4 regions of the Lysinibacillus sp. K60 genome follow, and region 2 is predicted to be linked to each of the others. Evidence: riboswitches for the same ligand, from Rfam matches in the RefSeq annotation. Region 2 holds a riboswitch; each other region holds the start of a gene.
The links. A riboswitch is a leader RNA that binds a small molecule or an ion and turns the genes downstream of it on or off. The one in region 2 is predicted to bind cobalamin.

Region 1 (2,206 bases), 190 kb from region 2:
TCGCTTTAAAATGAAGGCTTCAAACGACTTTATCGGCCGTATGATGAATGATATTCAGCAAGCAGCAGGCACATTCGATGACCCGATTTTATCCGAAACGGATGTTATCCTAACAGGTCGTGCGCCTGTTGCCACTTTAATGAGCTACAGTACAACCTTTGCCGCCTATACAAATGGGAAAGGTGCACTCACTCTCCAATTTGATGGCTATGATGTGTGCCATAATACAGAGGATGTGATTGCACAGATTGGCTACGATAAAAATGCAGACCCTGAGTATAGTTCCTCTAGTATCTTTTGTGCAAAGGGCAAAGGGTATACGGTTCCATGGCAAGAAGCACAGGCAGCCATGCATTGCCTGTAGGATGGGGTGATTTTGTTCGCGTGAAGGCATTACTTGCTTTCGCGGGTATTCGTCGCACTAGCGCGGGTATTTTTCCTGCTTTCGCGGATATTCATAGCGCAAGATCAAAACAAGCCCTCCAAAAAATGGAGGGCTTGGTTTTATAGTGCACCGACAGCCTTCTTTGTTGGTTTGTCTATCAAATAAGCGGGTTCAACTATCACGTAGTCATGCTTGTTTGTAAAATCAATTAGTACCTTACCTGGCTGACTTTTTAAAAGTTGTAGATGATCAATTAATTGCAGTAAAAGCTCGTGACCGTTGCCACGTGGATGCCAGTTGAAATGATAATCATTTAACGCTTGCACTGCTTCAATAAACTGGGCATATTCCTGCTGTACAAATGCGATGAGTTTGTCATGGTGAGGCGCTAAATCGTGTAAATACGTTTCGTAAAAGCGCATAACAATCGAGCATAATAAGTCATTGACACGAGCGGCACTTAAAACAGGCTTTGGCGCCAATGAGAGACGGTCAAGGTTGGGCTTTGCGCGTGTAGAATCAATGCGCGTAATTAAGTGATACGCTTCTCCATTGACCTCATAGACAATCGGATTGGTCGGCATGTACATCATAAAGCTATTCGTCTTTGTTTTCAGTTCATCTGCTATGGCTGCTTTCGCTAAAAGATGACCGTCCACATCCCCATTTTGTATCCAAATAATTTCTTTATTATATAAGATTTGCTCAAAGAAGCGATCATTGCGAATCAGCTTCGTTGCTAATAATTGATCGATTAGAGATTCGACCACCATTCTTGTTTTCGCTTTCTTGGCAACTTCTGTGCGTGGTTGCTTACAAATGTTCAGATCTTCAAAAGGCGTTTCCAACGTTGTCGTTACATGAAAATTTGTCATACGTGCATCCCCTTTGCGTACATATTTTCAAAACAAAAAGGACTCCCTACTTTAGAGGAAATCCTTCATTTTATCTTCTTTCATCACACAATGGCAAACAAACCCTAAGTATGTGTGAACGAGTTCGATTGTGAACCCTTTCATTTACTATGGGCGTTTGACGTACTGTGACGAACAGAGTATTCTGTTTTGTCAACATGCCACCTCCTATTCCTCGTAGGTTTATGGTGTGTACTCGTAACTAGGCAGGTATCCTGACTCATGGTCATCGCCACTTTTCCCCTTCCCATCATTTGACAGTGGTTGCTGAAAAGTCGCTCACATTTACAGTTGCGGGACAGTGTCGGATTCGCACCGACTTCCCTTTTAAGCAAATTGCACGCAATTTACACCTATTACTACACGCTATTCAGTTGTCATAGGAATTTAGTGTACGCCACATTCCTATTAGATTACTAAAATCAATTGTAAAGTAGTATTTTTCTAAAGTCAAATATCATAATATTTTCCAAACTACTAATCATCCTTGCTTTTCGTGCCTGATTGTTTTCTGAAAATTATGGGAGGATATAAAAACGGTGAACTCCGTATTTTTAATCTTTCAATGACTCTATAATAAAAGATAGTGCGCACTACTAATAGTGAAAGGATGAAAGATATGAAAGCAAGTCAACATTTAGTGACGAGTAATTTAGAGGAAAAAATGAAACTATTTACTCAAGCTGTTTCTGGACAAATTATAGAGGAAGCTCATTTTGTCATAGCCAACACGAACATTCCAACTGATACATTTAATTTGCTAGTAGTGAAATCGCCTATGATTCATAAGGAAAATCATCTTAAACAAAGGATTAATCATTTCATTGTTAATAAACTTCCTTTCAGCACGTGGGTGGATGCCAACTATCTAAGCGATGATTGGCTACAGCTGATAAAAGACTGCAAT
Region 2 (2,206 bases):
ATGCTGGAAATAGGAATATTCATTCTTACCTTGTGAAAGAACAAGGACATGGTTTACAAAGATTAATTCGTTTTTACAGGGAACGGCATGGAGTGAAATGGTTAGAAAATGCCTTTGATTATGGGATGACATTGCTATTGAAATTTGGTGAAATGCCAGCATTAGAAATGTTTTTCCTCACAAATTTAATATGTTACAAATGGCAACTAGATTACTTAGAGGATGAAGAAGTGCAACATTACTTTTCTCATTTAGCAAATGGGAAAGTGAAAGAGGTCTATAATAGCTTTAGGGCTTACGATAGAGAACAAAATCTTTTAACTGCTACTAAATTATATAAACTTATATCCAAATATAATCCTCAATTTCATACAAATTCTGCTGCAACGCCGGAATTTTATAAGGAATTGGCCCTGTTTATTGAAAGGAAATAATATATTCGTAGTGTCAATCAGTCTATTTTTCTTCAGAATATAGAGTGTTCTATGTTAGCTATTCAACTAGATTATCCTAGTCATTCTACAAATGTAGATCGATTTTAATAGAGAATTTCATACATCATTTAAAATAAATATTTTAATTAGGAAGTAGTAATTATTGATAATCTATTTCGAACTACATAATTAAAAATACTGAATAATCCAAAAATAAAGAAGTTTAGAATCTTGATTTACTTTTCATTTGAAGGATGGTACACTTAAAACTATTGAACAACAACTATATATTGTGTTCGTTTTACAAAGGTACTACTATATGTAGTTTAAAAGGGAAGTTCGGTACAATTCCGACGCTGTCCCCGCAACTGTGAAGCTGACGATGATTGCAACCACTGTGCATTTGCATGGGAAGGGAATCAGAGAATGAAGCAAAGCCAGGAGACCTGCCTTTATAAAACAAATTTATCATTTCTTCGGGGATTAAGAGATGGGAACGTCAGTATTTTTGGTATGTTAACGTTTCCATTTAGCCTATCTCTCTAGAGGAGATAGGCTTTTTATTTTATGAAAAGAGGGATTTCTATGAAACTTTATACGAAAACAATTTGTCCAAAATGCCTATGGGTAAAATCTGAACTACAACGTGCAGGACTTGAAGCTGAAATCGTTAACATCGATCATGATGAACAGGCAAAGCAAACGATTATTGACGCAGGTTTTTTAAGTGTGCCTGTTTTAGAGATGAATGAAACTTTTATAGGAGATGTTCAGGAAATTGTTTCTCAAATTGAGTTGATTGCTCTATGATCGTTTACGCGAGTCGTACAGGTAATGTCCGAAATGTTGTATCCAAATTAAAGGCAGAATGTATCGAGCTCTCGGAGGAATTGCGATTGAACAAGCCCTATCTTTTAATTACCTACACAGATGGTTTAGGTGACATTCCAGCAAAGGTACAACGTTTCTTAGAAAAAAACAGGGATTTTTGTAAAGGAGTAGTTGCCAGTGGCAATAGTAATTTCGGCCATCATGTATTTGGCGCTGCTGGTGAGAAAATCGCCGCTACCTATCATGTACCCTTAGTAAGGAAATTAGATTTACGAGGTAATCAAACGGATTACGAAGCAATACAAACGTTTTATGAAACGAGGGTAATGAGATGAAAACCTATTTAAAGCTTAATAATGACGTACTGAATCGTTATAGTACAACTGGATTACTTGAGTTAGAAAAGGACCGCGAAGCTACGCGCCGCTACTTTTTAGAGTATGTTAACGTACGTTTGCGTTATTTTATAGATATTGAGGAAAAAATCCGCTATTTAGTTGATGAGGGCTACTATGAGAAAGCATTTATCGATATGTACGAGATGGAATTTATTAAGAAGCTGTACAAGAAAGCCTATGATTATAATTTCCGCTTCCCATCCTTTATGAGCGCAAGCAAATTTTATGATAGCTATGCTATGAAAAGTCGTGACGGGGAAGAGATCTTAGAAAAGTATGAGGATCGTATTGTCATTATTGCTTTGTATTTGGCGCAAGGAAACACAACTCTAGCAGAACGCTCTGTCGAAGCAATGATGGAAGCCTACCAGCCAGCGACACCAACTGCTTTAAATAGTGGTAAGAAAGCACGTGGTGAATTAGTCAGCTGCTTTAAATTATCAATGGATGACTCCATGAACAGTATTGCTGAAAATATTGGCTATTGTTTAGAGCTATCACGCCTTGGTGGTGGAGTAGGGGTCAACTTAACAGATTTACGCC
Region 3 (2,206 bases), on a different contig from region 2:
GTTTGATCCTCTGTACAAGCCGATAAACTAATTAGAGCGACTACTGATAATAGTCCGACTGACCATCTTTTATTGAATTTCATATGATATCCTCCTCACTATGTGCTCCTAATGTAGCAAATAAATGTGCAGAAACGATGGATATGACCCTATGAAAAACATTTCTTTAGTCTGGCACAATTAGGTGGGGAGATATGCTATTGAATGGGCATGATCTTCAATGTTTTTTGTAATCTATGGGCGAAGATACCAGCAAAAATAGCTAAAATAATATCTTTTGGTAGTGGAGGAATCATCCAAAGCCAAGCGAGCTTATATGAAAAATTCTCTGGCGCACTTGCCCAAAGCTTATAGGCAAAAAACATCCAATTTGTTCCTATCAAATAATTTATAGCCGTTGCTACCAAAGCAGCTACGATAAAACTTTTCTTTGTCCCGCTTCGTTCCACGATCAACCCTGCAACAAATGCCGCTAATATAAATGTAATAATAAACCCAAAGGTAGGGCTTAAAATTTGGCCAATTCCACCACCGAAACGAGCAAAGACAGGAGCTCCCGCCAATCCTACGCACATATAAATTGTACAGGCGAGCGCACCTTTTCTACTACCAAGAATAAGCCCTGCTAAAGTTGCAAAGAAGGTTTGAAGCGTAATGGGTACACCACCAACTACCATAAAGGGTGCAAAGGAAGTGATATTAGCACCCACCATCATTAGCGTTGAAAACAATCCAATGTAGGTAATGTCAATAGTTCTTAACTTATGGTGACTATGTTGTGTAACAGTTGCCATGAATTTCACCTCGTTTTATAAGTTATTACTGCTAGTGTAAAAAACGAATGCTATTGTGTCAACCTTATTATTATTAATAGTTAACTCAAATATTGGGTTAAATAGAAGTAGACTATCTATCTATAAAAATGTATGATAGAACCGTCACAATTTTATAACTTCAAATACTATTGGTGTGACATTTTTGAATGTCACTTAAAAGGGAAGTCGGTGGAAGTCCGACGCTGTCCCGCAACTGTAACGAGGAATCCTATAATATGATTTGCCACTGTTTAAGAATGGGAAGGCAATTATAGGATAGTGAATCGAAGCCAGGAGACCTGCCATTTAGTAATACCTGTAATGCCCACGAGGATGCAAGCAATTACGGACAATAGCTGGATATTTTTCTGACTTTGTTTAATCTAGGGTATTTCTATGCGCATTTTCGCATGGGATACCTTTTTTTATTGCTTCATTCATCAATATTCAGTAGGAGTTTAAAACAGATGAATAAAAAATTTATGTTATTTTCCTTCGTACTTTTCATGGTATTAATTGTTTCAATGACCTTTGCTGTAATGGTTGGCTCAGTTTCAGTTACACCGTTATATGTATGGAAAGTTATTCTTTCTAAAATTCCTTTTATACAAACTTCGATCGAGCAAGATTGGAGTCGCTCTCAGGAAATCATCATCTGGCAAATAAGAGCACCTCGTGTTTTGCTAGCTGCTATAGTAGGAGCGGGGTTAGCCATTGCAGGGGCAGCCATTCAGGCACTTGTACGTAATTCTATTGCAGACCCGTATATTCTAGGGATTTCTTCAGGGGCAGCTGTAGGAGCTACTTCTGTGATTATTTTAGGAGCGTTTTCATTTTTAGGTATTTACGCTCTTTCAGTATCCGCATTCCTTGGTTCATTACTTGCCATTACACTTGTTTTTTTCTTATCACGTGTTGGGGGACGTGTCTCTATTTTCCGCTTGCTATTGGCAGGCATGGCTGTGTCCTTTATCTTAACGGCTATCTCTAACTTTATTTTAATGATGTCAAAGCAAGAAGGGGCCTTAAAGGCTGTTATGTTTTGGATGCTAGGTAGTTTAGCTGGAGCCAAATGGAATAGTATTGTGATTCCAGCCTTCGTATTCTTGGTTGTATTTGGGCTACTATGGCTACACTATCGCAATTTAAATTTATTATTACTAGGAGAAGAGGCGGCAGTGACATTAGGCGTTAATCTTCAGCAATTCCGTATTCAGTTAATACTATTAGTATCTCTATTAACTGGTGTGCTTGTCGCAGTTAGTGGTTCTATAGGATTTGTGGGATTGATTATTCCCCATATTGTGCGTTTAATTGTGGGCTCAAACTATAAATACGTCATACCTATTAGTGCTTTAATAGGTGGAATATTCTTAGTGTGGGCAGATGCC
Region 4 (2,206 bases), on a different contig from region 2:
ATACTAATGCATTATCTCCAGTTTTAGAAAATATAAATTTCCAAATACCTTTGAAGAAAATTGTATTGATTAAGGGAGAAAGCGGATCAGGTAAATCGACATTATTGAATATATTATCAGGTTTATACATTAATTATCAGGGTGAAATATTTCTATCCAATCAAAATATTAGATATATTCCTAATGATGTTTATAGAAAAAGGGTATGTTTGGTAACGCAAGAGCATTTTATAATGACAGGGACAATAAGGGGAAATTTGTTATTAGCAAAGCCGAATGCAACGGATGAAGAATTAATTCAAATTTGTAAAATGGTTAACATTTATTCATATATAGAAACGTTGGACTATAAATTTGAAACTCTTATTGGGCATAATGGGCTTGAATTATCTACTGGGCAACAGCAAAGACTTTCAATAGCAAGATCGCTTCTAAGAGATGCGGATATCTATTTGTTTGACGAGATTACTTCTGCGCTTGATAAAGACAACCAAATAAATATAGAAACATTACTTTTATATTTAAATAAAGAAAAACAAAAGACTGTTATATTGGTTACTCATCACCCTGTTTTAATAAGTGAAGTAGATAAAATATTTGAAGTTAATAACAATCAGGTGAACGAGAGGGATTCATTTGTTGTTACAAGCTCTTAATAAGCCTAAATTGTTTGAATAGCTGGTTGTACTAAGTTAACACTCAAAAAAATTTTTCCTCTTGACACTAAAAAAGTTGTAAAGTAGATTTAACATAATTACATAAAAGCAATAGGTGCCCACTTGGGAGAATAGGGAATAAAGTGAAAAGCTTTAGCGGACCCGCCACTGTATAAGGGAGTTTCATAGTGTATGCCACTAGCGAATTGCTGGGAAGGTACTATGAGGTGTTGAACTTGAGCCAGGAGACCTGCCTACATGCTTTAGAAGAGATAGATGATGGAAAAGTCTGTAGTTTATTTGTCATGACAATAAACTACAGATTTTTTATTTTGTCTCAATGAGAACGAGAGGAGAAATAATCATGCAATTATTACAAGATACGATTCAAAATATTCAAGGGGTTGATATGAAAAGTATGGAGCAGGCTAGAAAACGGATTGATGGGCTTTGTAAGCCCCCAGGTAGCTTGGGTAAACTAGAATCACTTGCTGTACAGCTCTCTGGGATAACAGGACACTTATATCCAATGGTCGACAAAAAGGTGATGATTGTTTGTGCTGCAGATCATGGTGTTTGCGAGGAAGGTGTAACCACGAATCCACAAGATGTGACGGTCTTTCAAACATTAAATTTTCCTAAGGGAGGTACAGGCGTTTGTGCGATTGCGGGCATTACCAATGCAAAGGTTGTCACAGTAGATGTTGGGGTAAAAGAAGATATTCCACTTGATGCAGGAGTCCTTATTCATAAAATTAAATACGGTACCGATAACATGGCACAAGGTCCAGCTATGGCCAAACAAGAAGCCATTCAATCGATAGAAGTAGGAATCCAGGTGGCCACTGAGGAAATCATAAAAGGTGCTGATGTACTTGGGACTGGAGAAATGGGCATCGGCAATACAACACCAAGTGCTGCGATATTAGCTGTTTTGACGGGATGCAAGCCTATCGAAGTAACGGGGTTTGGTGCAGGAGTAGGCCAAGGAGGCATTGCCTATAAAGCAGCAGTTATTGAAAAAGCAATTACCTTAAATAAGCCTAATCCAAATGATGTTATTGATGTTCTGGCTAAGGTTGGAGGATTAGAGATAGGGGCGATGACAGGCATTATACTTGGCGCTGCTGTCCATCGTAAACCTGTTGTCATTGATGGATTTATTTCAACTATTGCCGCGCTCATTGCTTATAAGCTAGAACCAAAAGTAAAAGATTATATTATTCCTTCCCATGCCTCAGAGGAACCAGGGGCTAAAATTGCCGCTGCATTACTAGGCATTGAACCGATGTTGCACATGAATATGCGTTTAGGCGAAGGTTCTGGAGCATCCTTAGCCTTTCCTATTTTAGATGCAGCTTGCTCGATGATGAAAAACATGGTGACTTTAGAAGAATCAATGCAGTTGTTAAAAAGGTAAGTTAAATGTCTCTTTTTTAATCATATAAGGAATGAAACATTAGCTAAAACAATAAAACAGCCAATGACTTAATTTTTGGTCATTGGCTGAATGGTGTTTATGCTCGATTTAATTTACGTAATGGCAAGCG

Region 1: linked by a shared signal. The riboswitch ahead of HCH28_RS16560 (hypothetical protein) and the one ahead of HCH28_RS15610 (glutaredoxin family protein) in region 2 are both predicted to bind cobalamin.
Region 3: linked by a shared signal. The riboswitch ahead of HCH28_RS21360 (FecCD family ABC transporter permease) and the one ahead of HCH28_RS15610 (glutaredoxin family protein) in region 2 are both predicted to bind cobalamin.
Region 4: linked by a shared signal. The riboswitch ahead of cobT (nicotinate-nucleotide--dimethylbenzimidazole phosphoribosyltransferase) and the one ahead of HCH28_RS15610 (glutaredoxin family protein) in region 2 are both predicted to bind cobalamin.

Annotation. Positions count from the first base shown of each region.
Region 1 covers NZ_JAASJR010000007.1:210,838-213,043, forward strand. Annotated here, with positions in the region: gene HCH28_RS16555 (elongation factor G) at 1-364, shown strand, start outside; gene HCH28_RS16560 (hypothetical protein) at 505-1,260, opposite strand; cobalamin riboswitch at 1,488-1,671, opposite strand; gene HCH28_RS16565 (GNAT family N-acetyltransferase) at 1,919-2,206, shown strand, end outside.
Region 2 covers NZ_JAASJR010000007.1:21,986-24,191, reverse strand. Annotated here, with positions in the region: gene HCH28_RS15615 (hypothetical protein) at 1-434, shown strand, start outside; cobalamin riboswitch at 725-902, shown strand; gene HCH28_RS15610 (glutaredoxin family protein) at 1,020-1,244, shown strand; gene nrdI (class Ib ribonucleoside-diphosphate reductase assembly flavoprotein NrdI) at 1,241-1,600, shown strand; gene nrdE (class 1b ribonucleoside-diphosphate reductase subunit alpha) at 1,597-2,206, shown strand, end outside.
Region 3 covers NZ_JAASJR010000013.1:41,051-43,256, reverse strand. Annotated here, with positions in the region: gene HCH28_RS21370 (YdhK family protein) at 1-83, opposite strand, end outside; gene HCH28_RS21365 (biotin transporter BioY) at 198-794, opposite strand; cobalamin riboswitch at 949-1,136, shown strand; gene HCH28_RS21360 (FecCD family ABC transporter permease) at 1,283-2,206, shown strand, end outside.
Region 4 covers NZ_JAASJR010000003.1:6,620-8,825, forward strand. Annotated here, with positions in the region: gene HCH28_RS07310 (ABC transporter ATP-binding protein) at 1-656, shown strand, start outside; cobalamin riboswitch at 753-928, shown strand; gene cobT (nicotinate-nucleotide--dimethylbenzimidazole phosphoribosyltransferase) at 1,021-2,076, shown strand; gene HCH28_RS07320 (trimeric intracellular cation channel family protein) at 2,174-2,206, opposite strand, start outside.